DNA from 4 places in the Leptolyngbya sp. CALU 1928 genome. Region 1 is predicted to be linked to each of the others. Evidence: riboswitches for the same ligand, from Rfam matches in the RefSeq annotation. Region 1 holds a riboswitch; each other region holds the start of a gene.
The links. A riboswitch is a leader RNA that binds a small molecule or an ion and turns the genes downstream of it on or off. The one in region 1 is predicted to bind cobalamin.
Positions count from the first base shown of each region.

Region 1 (3,207 bases):
CCAGCGGATCTTTCTAACGATCGGTCGGCAAGAACTCGCGGCTTTTGCCCCCCTGAAAAATTGGTTTCTGATGCGAATGATCGATCCCCCTTCGCCAGGTACGCCGATGCCACCGGGAAAACTATTACTCGATCGCGGCCCTTTTTCATTGGAAAATGAGCGATCGCTGTTGCAGCAGTATGAGATTGGGGCGATCGTCAGCAAAAATAGCGGCGGAGATGCCACTTACGCCAAAATTATCGCCGCACGAGAACGAAGGATTCCAGTGGTAATGGTGCAACGCCCAGCCGTTCCAACTGGAGAAAAAGTTGTAGATGTGAAAAGCGCGATCGCTTGGCTCAGAGATCAGGTGTCAAAATAATGGATGAGTTTTTACCCCAATCATCGGCTTACCTTGACTCTTTCACTACAACCCATTGAGTGATGGGAGCCATTGCCTTCCACCCCAGAAATTTGCCCACGGGTTCTGCCCGTTGAATCGCAATCCGGCTCAGTTCGCCGCCTAATTCATGCTGCCACTGGAATAGCATCTGTTCGCTTTCAACGGTGACGGCATTAGCAACCAAGCGACCTCCTAGACGCAGTGCTTGCCAACAAGTTTCAAATAATTCGGGTGTAGTCAAGCCACCGCCAATAAAAATTGCATCGGGTTCTGGCAATCCTTTCAAGGCGATCGGGGCGGCTCCAGCAATGATGGTGAGATTGGGCGTTCCTAGGGCGATCGCATTATCGGCAATATATTGCAGGCGGGTAGGATGCTGTTCAATGGCGATCGCTCGATAGCGGCGATCGCTCCTTAGCCACTCAATGGCGATCGAGCCACAGCCTGCGCCCACGTCCCAGAGCAGTTGTCCGGGTAAGGGCGCAAGGGCAGAGAGCGTAATGGCGCGAACTTCGCGTTTGGTAAGTTGTCCGTCGTGGTGGTAGGCGGTGTCGGGGAGTCCGGGGAGGAGGGTAGAGGAGTGGAGGGTAGAGGAGTGGAGGGGAGAAAGAGTGGAGGGATGGGAGAAATGAGCGTGAATGGCGATCGTGTTGAGGTCGGCGAGGTCGGCGATAGACCAAGTGGAAGCGATGCCTTCGGTGATGCGTTCCTGGGTGCCGCCCATGCGTTCTAGGACAGTGATTTGACTATTGCCAAATCCTTGTTGGGTCAACAGTTGGGCAACGGTTGCCGGAGTCGATTTGTCTGCGCTTAATATCAAGATTCGCGCCTCTGGGTAGAGTAGGGCATTCAACAGAGTAGGATCACGACCGCACAGGCTGAGGGTTTCGATCTCGGTCAGTGACCAGCCCAAACGGGCGCAGGCAAGACTAAAAGCGGAGGGAGCCGGAACGATCGTCATCTCTGAGATTGCAATCCGACGCGTCAGGGTCACACCAATGCCATAGCACATCGGATCGCCGCTGGCTAAGACACACACTGCCTGTCCGCGACGCTGAATAATTTGATTGATAGAGTCTTCAATCGGGGAAGTCCAGAGGATGCGTTCCCGGGTGTCTTCGGGGGGCAACATGGCAAGATGGCGATCGCCCCCCACTATCACAGTGGCTTGAGAGAACAGCGATCGCCCCACTTGGTTTAACCCGTTCAGTCCGTCTTCACCGATACCCACGATCGAGAGCCATTTTTGCCTAAAATCGTCGCTGCCCATGTTTTAAGAATGATTTGGGGAATAAAGGTCGGTTCCATCGTCTATGCTATGCTGCTGTGGCTTGATAGTGGGAAAACCCGGTGCGATTCCGGTACTGTGCCGCAACTGTAAGGCGGTTTTAGATGAGTGATTTAGATTGGATGGTGATTCAATTCCAGTTCAACGTCTAAATCTCAAATCCAAAATGGGCTGAGTCAGAATGCCACTTCAAAGCGTGTTCTTAGGAACACTGGACTGTCGATTCTCTGCGTTGCACAGAGAAGGAAATGAATGATAGATCAATTAGTACAACCCGCTGTTTGCCCAGGTTTGTTTTACAACACTCCTGCTCAAGATAGCGACCTAATTCGTATCCGTACTCCCGGCGGCTGGTTGAATGGTCAACAGGGACGAGCGATCGCGACATTGATTGAACAGTGCGGCAGTGAAACAATTCAAGTGACCAATCGAGCAAACCTACAAATTCGCTCCACACATCCACCCACTCCAGAAAATTTCCAAACGTTACAAGATCTGGGTTTGGCGGCTCAAAACCCGAGTGTAGATCATCTGCGTAACGTGATGGCTAGCCCTACCGCCGGGATTGACCCCCTGGAACTAATCGATACCCGTCCGTTGGTACAGGCAGTGGATACTTACATTCAGAATCATCCAGACTTGGCTGGATTGCCTGCCAAATTCAGCGTGGGAATTGATGGTGGTGGTGCCGTTGGCATTGGTACTCGTTCGAGTATTCCCTGGGAGCATCGCTACAACGAAATCCAGCTATCGGCAGTTTGGGTTGATCCTCCAGTAAACGATTTAATCGAGCGATCAGCGGGTGTATATTTTCGATTGGCATTGGGCGCGGGCAAGGAATTGTGTCATACCCAGGTGTTGATTGAGCCAGATGACTGTGTAGCGGTGGTCGCAGCGATCTCAACGGCTTATCTAGACTATGTGAATCAGGCTCCCGCATCCCAGAAAAAATCGCGCATGAAACACTTGCTGCAAGATTGGGGCATAGATCACTATCTCCAGCGGGTCAATAGCTATCTTCCGCGTTCTCTCCATCCGGTGGAAAATTGCCCAACCCCGCTTACTACAAAACCCTATGGGCATCTGGGCATTTATCCCCAGTACCAAACGGGATTATCTTACATTGGCATCACCTTGCCATTAGGGCAATTGACGGCTGCTCAACTTTTGGGATTGGTTCAATTGTCTGAAACCTTTGGATGTGGTGATCTGCGATTAACTCCCTGGCAAACGGTGATTCTGCCTGATATTTCTAATGAACATAAAGCCGAGGTTTTGCAAACTCTGTCATCGCTTGGATTATCGAGCGATCGCCTTGCTCCTGCGATCGCGGCCTGTGCTGGCAAACCGGGCTGTGCAGCTTCGGCAACTGAGACACAGACCCACGCGATCGCCTTGATCACTCATCTGAACCAACAGTTCACGTTAGAGTGTCCTGTCAATATTCATCTCACAGGCTGTAAAAAATCCTGCGCTCAGCCCAGTCCGGCTGAAATTACCCTATTGGGCACAACGTTTGAGCAAGAGGGGGCGATCG
Region 1 is NZ_JBXBCE010000001.1:2,241,987-2,245,193, forward strand. Features, by position in the region: gene AC1S5B_RS10400 (cobalt-precorrin-6A reductase) at 1-361, shown strand, start outside; gene cbiE (precorrin-6y C5,15-methyltransferase (decarboxylating) subunit CbiE) at 390-1,652, opposite strand; adenosylcobalamin-variant (AdoCbl-variant) riboswitch at 1,707-1,865, shown strand; gene cobG (precorrin-3B synthase) at 1,923-3,207, shown strand, end outside.

Region 2 (3,207 bases), on a different contig from region 1:
AACCTTTGCAGGAGTCATCTTAAATCGGGTCGGCAGCGATCGCCATCTTCAACTCCTCCAAGATGCGATCGCACCTCTCAACCTGCCCATTCTCGGAGTTCTGCGACGACAAGACGAAATCACCATTCCCGATCGCCACCTCGGACTCATCCCCACCGCCGAACTTCCTCAACTAAAAACCGTCATCGATCATCTTGCCCACCTCGGCGAAACCTGCTTCAACTGGGACATCCTCTCCCCTCGCCTTCAGGCTCCTTCTCCCTCTCCCCCTCCCCCTTTCCCCCTCTCCCCCTCATCCCGCCACCCCGACACCCCGACACCCCGCCTTGCCATTGCCCGCGATCGCGCCTTCAGCTTCTACTATGCCGACAACCTCGATCTGCTCCAAGCGGCTGGATTTGAACTGGTGGAATGGAGTCCGATTTGCGATCGCGTCCTCCCCGAAAACATCCACGGTTTCTACTTTGGCGGCGGTTTTCCAGAAGTATTTGCAGCGGCATTAAGCGACAATCAAACGATACGGCAAGCAGTGAAAACGGCGATCGTCGCCGGAATGCCCACTTATGCCGAGTGTGGGGGATTGATGTATTTGTGCGATCGCATCATTGATTTTGAATCGCAGGCATATTCTATGGTGGGAATCTTGCCAACAGACGCGCAAATGGGTAAGCGACTGACCTTGGGCTATCGACAGGCAACCGTACAGCGATCGACCGCCTTGATTGATGCCGGTGAAATCATTTGGGGACACGAATTCCATCGCTCCTACTTAACCGCCGAGCCAGAACAACCGATATTTGCAATGCAAAACTATGACGGCATGCTACATCAAACCGAAGGATGGCAACCGCTTCAAGTTCATGCATCCTATCTACATCTACATTTTGGCGGAAAGCCTAGGCTGATCCAGCGATTGTTGCACCAGTGTCAGCACTATCAAGCGGGGTTCAAGTAATCGACTCTAGTTCAACAATCCAATATCCACAAAGCGATCAACTCACTGAATCACTGTGTCTTGTTCCAGTGAGTTGATCGGATAACAATACACTTGATCAGTCGGTAGGATGGGCTTTCAACCAATAGCCCAATCTTAGAACTGGGTGCGTTTGATCAACTTTCAGCCCAACGAAGATGTCAAACCTCTATTCCTAAACTATGCTAATGTCTAAGATGATATCGGTTCTGATGGGGAGCAGCCATCAGACGCAAGGGGGAAAGTTCGGTGTGAATCCGGCACTGTCCCGCAACTGTAAAGGAAGCAATGAGTGATGAGCGTTAGATTTTGAGCCTGTTGATTTAACTCAAAACTGAGAACTCAAAACTCAAAACTTTCTCTAGTCAGAATGCCCGCCGATCGCGGTTAACGTTCACCCCTATCTGCGAGGTACAGATTGTGTCTAAAAGCTTTTTTCGGTTTCAATGGGCTGACAGCAAGTCGCATCACAGCAGCAAATAGCTTATGGCAACCCTAGCCGATTGCCTTTAACGGATGGCTGAAATTTGACGGCGTTTTAGCCATTGCAATTCTGATAGTGAACTCATAAATGAAAATCATGGTCTAACGGCTGATGTTCTCATGTCCATGTTCATGGGAGATCTAAGGAGAGCGATCGCCCTGTTTAGACCGATCGCGCATCAAACATCAAAGCTGTAGCAATCTAACTTGAAGTGATCGCACGTCCCTAAATAGGGATAGTCAATCAGCGATGCGGGTAATTCCTTGAGCTTATTCATAAGAGATTTATTTGAATGGAAATTACGGTTAAAAAGTCAGATTTTGTTTTAATTCCCTACGTAAAAAGCAATGATTTACTCGCAACTTATCAAATTCTTAATACAGTCGTCCCCTATTTTCTTTTATGGTTTTTAGCCGTTAAAGCCGCAGCTATTTCCGTTTTATTGCTGCCGCCCATTATGGTTTTGATCACACTTTTTTCAGTGCGATGTTTTTCTTTAATGCATGATTGCGGACACTATTCGCTTTTTCGTGCAAAACGGGCTAATCGGTTGGTCGGCTTTATCTTGGGTGTGATCAACGCAATCCCTCAATATCCTTGGTCAAGGGGACATGCCTATCATCATAAAACAAACGGCGATTGGGAGCGGTATCGTGGACCCTCTGCCTTGCTCTCAACTGAAGAATTCGCCAAACTGAGTCCATTGGCTCAGCGGCGGTATGAGTTCTTAAGACACCCATTGATGGTTTTTCCGGGTGGTTTTTTCTACCTGGCGATTAAGTCAAGACTGGCTCTAATCGTGGGAACTTATGATTTTCTCCGTCATGTATTGACTTGCTTGAAAAGCAACCCCGGCATGGGTTTCGCAAAAATTATCTCTTCTCACAAATCTAGAAGTTGGTATACAGCGGCTGAGTTTTGGGATTTGCTTTTCAATAACATTTGCGTAGTCAGCAGTTGGATTTTCTTCGGTTACCTACTGGGATTTGGGTTCTTTCTAAGCGTTTACTCAATCACGCTGACGGGCGCGGCGGCAATCTTTATCTGTGTCTTTTTTGTGCAGCACAACTTTGATGGCTCTTATGCCCACAAAACCGAAGACTGGGACTACTTACAGGGCGCGATCGCGGGCAGTAGCTATCTAGAGTTGCCAGCAGTGCTCAAATGGTTTGCCGCAGATATTGGATATCATAATATCCATCATCTTTCCGAAAGAATTCCTAACTACAATCTTGAGGCTTGCCATAATCAGAATAGACACTTACTCACTCAGGTAAAAAAGTTGCGAATAATCGATATTCCTGATTGTTTCAAATTTATCCTGTGGGATTCTGCCTCAAGTCGTTTAGTTTCGATCGCATCATTTCGTCAAACTGTCCAACCCATCGGAGATGCAGAACAAAGTATTCCAAACAAAATTGAGATAGCAAAAGCGATCGTCCAAAAGGTTGAGGTTTTATCTAAATGAACTTATTTGTTGCTGTACTTGGCCTTCTCCTCGCACTACTGATAGCAGGCATCGTGCTCTATCTCTTTACGGCTCGTCGCTATCAATCCTCTGACTCGGTTGCCAACTCTTACGATGAATGGACTGAAGATGGGATTCTGGAGTTCTATTGGGGTGATCATATTCACCTGGGTCACTACGGTTCGCCGCCGCAACGCAAGGATTTTCTAACGGCTAAATCTGACTTTGTACATGAAATGGTGAGCTGGGGCGGGTTAGCTCAGCTTCCCCCTGGCACTACTA
Region 2 is NZ_JBXBCE010000018.1:357,613-360,819, reverse strand. Features, by position in the region: gene AC1S5B_RS24410 (cobyrinic acid a,c-diamide synthase CobB) at 1-955, shown strand, start outside; cobalamin riboswitch at 1,161-1,369, shown strand; gene AC1S5B_RS24405 (fatty acid desaturase) at 1,750-2,925, shown strand; gene AC1S5B_RS24400 (methyltransferase domain-containing protein) at 2,979-3,207, shown strand, end outside.
Region 2: another riboswitch for cobalamin. It lies ahead of AC1S5B_RS24405 (fatty acid desaturase); the one in region 1 lies ahead of cobG (precorrin-3B synthase).

Region 3 (3,207 bases), on a different contig from region 1:
TGCCTAATCGTACCCGTGACAGGAGTCGTGACAGCAACTTTGCGATCGGGCGTTGCTTCAATTTGCCCAGTGGTGGGAATCCCAAATGCAAGTTGCCGTTGGGTGACGGTTTCGGCTTTAATGCCAACTTCTGCGGCAGCCTTCGCATCTAACTCGACTGGTTTTGGACCGCCACTACTGTTGCTAAATTCCGCGCCACCATGCTCACCCCCTGCTAAAACAACAGTTGGATTGGATGCTAACAACAGGCTCAGAGCTAGGCTCGAAACAAGCCGTTGACGGATTAGGGATAAACGGTTTGTCCGTTGCGTCAAAAACAGCTTCGGTGCATTCGCTTCAGGGAGAGCAGAAGATTGAGGCATAGTACTGAATGATGGTGCGCTTAAGAATAGAAAAATCACACTAAGCATTCAGTCTTTCATATGGGAATGAAAGTACGGTGAAAGTTTTTGCTCTAACTCTCAGATTGAAGATGAAACCTGACGTTGCTTTCTAGATTGCCATCGACTGAGCCATAGCCCAGCCAATAATCCCCCTACAAACAAGGCTGTAAAGTACAACAAACTGATCAAGCGTGTGAGCAGGGGTGGCTCGATTCCCTCAACATCGATTTGATGAGCGATTTGAAACGGTTGAAACGATCGCGGAGCGCCTACCAACGGCTCCACATAAACCATCACATTATGGGGCGCACCGTCAAAAAACTGCTCTTGCCAGGTGAATTGACCCATTGCATCAGGCGAACCTCGGTAAGTAAAGATATGCTGATGATGTTCGATCGCATTTGATTGAATCGTCAACGCGACATCTGAGATCGGGTTTCCCGTTTTGACATTCCTTACCTGCACGGTTTGGGTTGCTGTTTTTCCGACCGTTGCCCGGATGTCGCCTAATAACTGTGCTTCAATGCCCTGAGATTGCTGCACAGATGGAGCGATCGCCCGATCTTCGCTTTCATGTTCGGCATGACTGGACGAAAGTTCTGCACTGACATTAACCCATAAGAGAGCAATGAGTGCTGCCATAATTCCTCCGCTTAACAACATCCGCACCGGATGGGGCGCAATTTCTCCCGATCTCACCGATTGATTGCCCCCAAGCACCCATCCGCCACCAAATCCCACTACCAGTAGCACAGCCGCTAGAATCGCAAAATTTCGATACTTCACTGGATTTTCTGAAACTGCAAATGTCAGAGGCTGCTCAAATGGCTCAAATGCTCCTGTCACTTTGGGTGTGATATTCACTTCCATTCGATAAGTGCCACGAATGGGCAACACTTGCTCAAACTGCAATTCTCCCGCAGAAGCAGTTGCGCTCAGATCCAATAAGGTCGTACCTTCAACAATTGGAAAATCGGAGGTCAGCCAGGGCGTTTTTGGAGGGGTAAACAGTCGCACCTGAACATTGGCATCCGGTAATGGCTGGCGGTCTGCGTTGGTGACTCGCAATTTCAAACGAACTGGCTCCGAATCGGGAATCACCTGGCTGAGGGGAGGATTCGTCTCAAGTTGTACTACTGGCTGCGATCCGGCAGGGATTACAGCCAATATCCAAATGCTCCCGCTGATAACGCTAGCAGCGAGAAACAAACACACATATTTCAGTTGTCTCATAAATGCCTCATTAACTTTGGAGCAGATACATCCAAACCAGCTATCAACTAACGTTGACAGCGATTAACGGTGGTGATGGAATGTGTCTAAATTGTTTGACTTAATGACACGCCACAGCAAGAGTTTGGTGGCGTGTTTCGTGCAAGGCGTTATGAGCTGGTGGGTAGGTGGAAAAGTAGAGCGTCCAGAGAATGAGCATACAAAGACTGATCAACAGACCTGCCTGGACGGGAAGGGAGAGCGTTATTTGCTGAGTACGCTGCCAAAAAGATGAATGACTGACCATAATCTGTGCCTCGCAGATGGGTTGATAGAGTGGCGCGATCGGTGGGCGTTCTGACTGAGAGACATACGTCTCATCACAGTTGCGGGACAGGGGCAGATTTACACTGCACTTTCCCCAGTTTTGAGTTCGACAAGACGAGAGGATGACTCTGCCTGCTCAAACCCTGAAACCTCTGGTGGCTGATCCCCACCAGAACCGATTCATGGATACCCATAAAGCTACTGCATTTTTGCTATTGATGATTGTTTCCTTTTGTAACGCACCTTTTTAGAACAAACCAGCCGTAGCAAAGTGAATTATGAAAGGATTATGAAAAAGTGTGGACATTCTAATCGCAAATTTTGTCTATCAGGAGTTACCACGGCATCTCTTAATTCCTCCCCATCGTTCTCTCGGCGGGAAATTTTGAGTATGGAACCTAATCTCATCCGGCGATCGCTACTGGGAGCCGGACTTTTAGGAGCAGAAACCTTTCTCGATAAGCTGTTGCCAACGGCTGCATTTGCTCAAACTTCCACTCAGCCAGCACACACCTCGTATGGCAATCACAATCAACTGAAGACCACTCCAACCATCGTTTATGGTGGCAATATGACGATTGGAGCGGTCAATCATGTCCGCAACGGCTTCAATCCCCACACCATGCTGACCGATTGGGCACAGGTAAGGTTTCAAAGTTGTCTGATGGTCGTACCCTGCGGGAATATGAAATTACGGTAGAAGAGCGAGAAATTGAAAAAGCTGCAAATGTTGCCTCTGCGTTCTCAGGCAGTACTCTGGTTTGGATAATCCCAGCCGTTTCATTCCTGGCAGTTTTTACCATTGGTAGGCGAATTCGCAAACCTCCAGAGGGCACTGAACTGGCGACTTACTTAGCCCTGGGAATCGGAATTCCCAACTTAGGAGAAGGATTGGGCGATCGGGGCTGCTTTTGCCGTTGGTGAGGCAGCACTCGGTTCACTCCTGGTTATTGGGTTCACCCTGCATAACGTGACTGAGGGCATTGGCATTGCTGCGCCACTTGTTGAGTCCCGCCCTAAACTAACGACTCTGATTGGACTAACCGCCCTGGCAGGTCTGCCTGCTGTTGTTGGCACATGGCTGGGAGCCTTTGCTTTTTCGCCAATCTGGGCAGTCTTATTTTTGGCAATTGGTGCGGGAGCTATTCTACAAGTTATTGTCGAGGTCGGTGCGTACTTAGTCCGTACAGCTTATAAGCTAGGCGGTTGGTGGTTGTCCAAAGCCAGCTTGGCTGGATTTAGCTTAGGACTGGCGGTAATGTATGCAACCGCATTGCTTGTCAGT
Region 3 is NZ_JBXBCE010000003.1:299,565-302,771, forward strand. Features, by position in the region: gene AC1S5B_RS19515 (efflux RND transporter periplasmic adaptor subunit) at 1-362, opposite strand, end outside; gene AC1S5B_RS19520 (hypothetical protein) at 462-1,616, opposite strand; gene AC1S5B_RS19525 (CbtB domain-containing protein) at 1,717-1,902, opposite strand; adenosylcobalamin-variant (AdoCbl-variant) riboswitch at 1,938-2,035, opposite strand; gene AC1S5B_RS19530 (hypothetical protein) at 2,314-2,622, shown strand; gene AC1S5B_RS19535 (hypothetical protein) at 2,580-2,846, shown strand; gene AC1S5B_RS19540 (ZIP family metal transporter) at 2,893-3,207, shown strand, end outside.
Region 3: another riboswitch for cobalamin. It lies ahead of AC1S5B_RS19525 (CbtB domain-containing protein); the one in region 1 lies ahead of cobG (precorrin-3B synthase).

Region 4 (3,207 bases), 130 kb from region 1:
GATCCAGCACCTTCATTACGGCTTGCTCAATGAGATCGGCTGCGGCAGGTTGATCTAGCCCATAGCGCAACATCATCGCCGCACTCAAGACTTGCGCCAAAGGATTTGCCTTATCTTGTCCGGCAATATCAGGGGCAGAGCCATGCACCGGTTCAAACAAACCTGGATTTGCAGCCCCCAAACTGGCAGACGGTAACATGCCGATGCTGCCCGTGAGCATGGCGGCTTCATCGGACAGAATATCGCCAAAGAGGTTGCCTGTAACGATGGTGTCGAACTGACGTGGATTGCGGACGAGTTGCATGGCGGCGTTGTCTACATACATATGAGACAGTTCTACATCGGGATAGTCGGCAGATAGGGCAGTGATGCGATCGCGCCAGAGTTGCGACACTTCCAGCACATTCGCCTTATCCACAGAACAAAGCCGCTTGTTGCGCTTCCGGGCTGCCTCAAACGCCACGCGCCCAATCCGGTCAATTTCCGACTCCGCATATGCCATGGTGTTTACGCCACGCTTTTCACCCGATTCCGTAGTAAACACGCCCTTGGGTTGTCCAAAGTAAATGCCACCCGTCAACTCCCGCACCACCATAATGTCTACGCCTTCCACCACTTCTCGCTTGAGGCTGGAAGCATCGATCAACTGGGGCAAAATTTTGGCAGGGCGCAGGTTGGCAAACAACCCCAGCGCTGATCGAATGCCGAGCAATCCAGTTTCAGGACGCAGATGTCGCGGCAATGTGTCGTATTTGGGGGCACCGATCGCCGCCAGCAACACCGCATCACTGGTTTTACAAGTTTCTACCGTGGCAATCGGCAGGGGTTCACCCGTCGCCTCTATAGCCGCCCCACCCAACAGCGCTTCCTCAAACTCAAAGCTCAGGTCTAGCTGGGTTCCCACCACCTGCATCACCTCCACGGCAACTGCCATAATTTCGGGACCAATGCCGTCACCAGGAAGTAGGGTAATGCGGTAGGGCTGAGTCATAGGGCGTTTGGATGGAAATATTTCACAGGCTATCCATCATAAGTCAAGACGGCATCCCAAACCAGCCGCCTCAACTTTAGATAAAAACTTTCTTGACGAAGATCTCCGAAATGCTGCTAATCCAGTAAGCTAAACGTTGACTGATCGGTTTCAACGGGAAACAGCCGTTGGAGGAAACAGGGAAAGCGCAGTGTAAATCTGCCACTGTCCCGCAACTGTAAAAGAAGGAATGAATTTTAAGTCTTGAATTTTGAGTCAGGCAATCCAACTCAAAACTAAGAACTCAAAACTCAAAACTCCTTAAGTCAGAACGCCTGCCGATAGTCACACTACACACCGTCTCATCTGCGAGGTACAGAGTGAAGGCATATCATCGAAAATGGGTCAGCCTGGGAAGCATGGCTGGCTTGACTTGTTATTTATTACTCGGCTCGGCAACTCCTGCCGCTGCCATGCATATTGCGGAGGGGTTTCTGCCCGTGCAGTGGGCGCTGTTTTGGTGGGCGGTGTCGCTGCCGTTTTTTGTGGTAGGGCTGCGATCGCTGACCCGTATTACCAAGGAATACCCTGAACTGAAGCTGCTGCTGGCGTTGGCAGGCGCATTCACCTTTGTCTTGTCGGCGCTCAAAATTCCATCGGTCACGGGCAGTTGTTCCCATCCCACAGGCACGGGCTTAGGTGCCATCCTATTCGGTCCGCTGATCATGACCGTGTTAGGGACGCTAGTGCTAATTTTTCAGGCTATTCTGCTGGCTCATGGTGGCGTGACGACCTTGGGCGCAAACGTTTTTTCGATGGCGATCGTCGGACCGCTAGTTGCCTTCGTTGTTTACAATCTGGTGATTAGAACTGGCAAGCAAAAACTAGCCGTTTTTCTCGCTGCAATGCTAGGAAATTTGCTCACCTATTTAACCACCGCTGTGCAATTAGCCTTGGCATTTCCGGCTGTTCAGGGCGGTTTTCTTGCCTCATTCGCTAAGTTTGTTGGCATCTTTGCCATCACCCAACTCCCCTTAGCCATCAGTGAAGGCTTACTGACAGTGCTGGTTTGGGGCTGGCTGCAAAAATATGGGCAACAGGAATTGCAAGCTCTCAACATCTTTGAAACAGGAGCCATCACTCATGAATAAATTGTCGAGTAGCTGGCTGCTGCTGTTGGGGGTAGTCATTTTGGCGCTAGGACCTCTTTTTGTGCTGCAAGGAAAAGAGTTTGGCGCAACCGATGGCAATAATACCGCCGCAATTCAGGAGATTCATCCAGACTACAAACCCTGGTTTAACCCTTTGATTAAAGATTCGGGTCCTGAAATTCAAACGTTTTTATTTGCAGCCCAGGCAGGAATTGGTGCCGGAATCGCGGGCTATGTTTTGGGCTTATACAAAGGGCGATCGCAAGCTCGTAAAAAAACTGATCCTTAGCTACAGCACTGCACATTTAATTTATAGAGAGTCTTATGGCTGCAAAAATTCCAGTAACCGTCATTACCGGATTTCTCGGTAGTGGCAAAACGACGCTAATCCGTCAGCAATTGCAAAACAATCAAGGTCGCCGCATCGCCGTATTGGTGAATGAGTTTGGCGAAATCGGCATTGATGGCGACTTGCTGCGATCGTGCCAAGTGTGTGATGAAGATGGCGAACCCAGTGCGACCAATATTGTGGAACTGAACAACGGTTGCCTGTGCTGCACCGTGCAAGAAGAGTTTTTGCCGACGATGCAAGAACTGTTGAAGCGGCGCGATCGCATCGACTGTATTTTGATTGAAACCTCTGGGTTAGCCTTGCCCAAGCCATTGATCCAAGCGTTTCGCTGGCAAGAAATTCGCACAGGCGCAACGGTGGATGCAGTGATCACGGTCGTGGATTGCGAAGCCGTGGCAACGGGCACCCTCGCCGCCGATCTGGGGGCATTAAACGAGCAGCGCCTAGCCGACCCTAATCTAGATCACGAAACTCCCTTAGAAGAACTGTTTGAAGATCAGCTTGCCTGCGCCGATTTGGTGCTGCTGACTAAGAGCGATCGCGTCGATCTGCAAACCCAGACCCAGGTGAGAAACCGCGTTCAGCAAGAATTGCGAACTGGCGTGAAAATCATTGCTTGTCAAGATGGGCAGATTAGCGCCGACATCTTGCTGGGGTTTAACGCCGCCGTGGAAGACAACCTGGATGCCCGTCCTAGCCATCACGATACGGAAGAAGAGCATGAGCATGACGAC
Region 4 is NZ_JBXBCE010000001.1:2,109,862-2,113,068, forward strand. Features, by position in the region: gene leuB (3-isopropylmalate dehydrogenase) at 1-991, opposite strand, end outside; cobalamin riboswitch at 1,120-1,326, shown strand; gene AC1S5B_RS09805 (energy-coupling factor ABC transporter permease) at 1,390-2,121, shown strand; gene AC1S5B_RS09810 (energy-coupling factor ABC transporter substrate-binding protein) at 2,114-2,410, shown strand; gene cobW (cobalamin biosynthesis protein CobW) at 2,446-3,207, shown strand, end outside.
Region 4: another riboswitch for cobalamin. It lies ahead of AC1S5B_RS09805 (energy-coupling factor ABC transporter permease); the one in region 1 lies ahead of cobG (precorrin-3B synthase).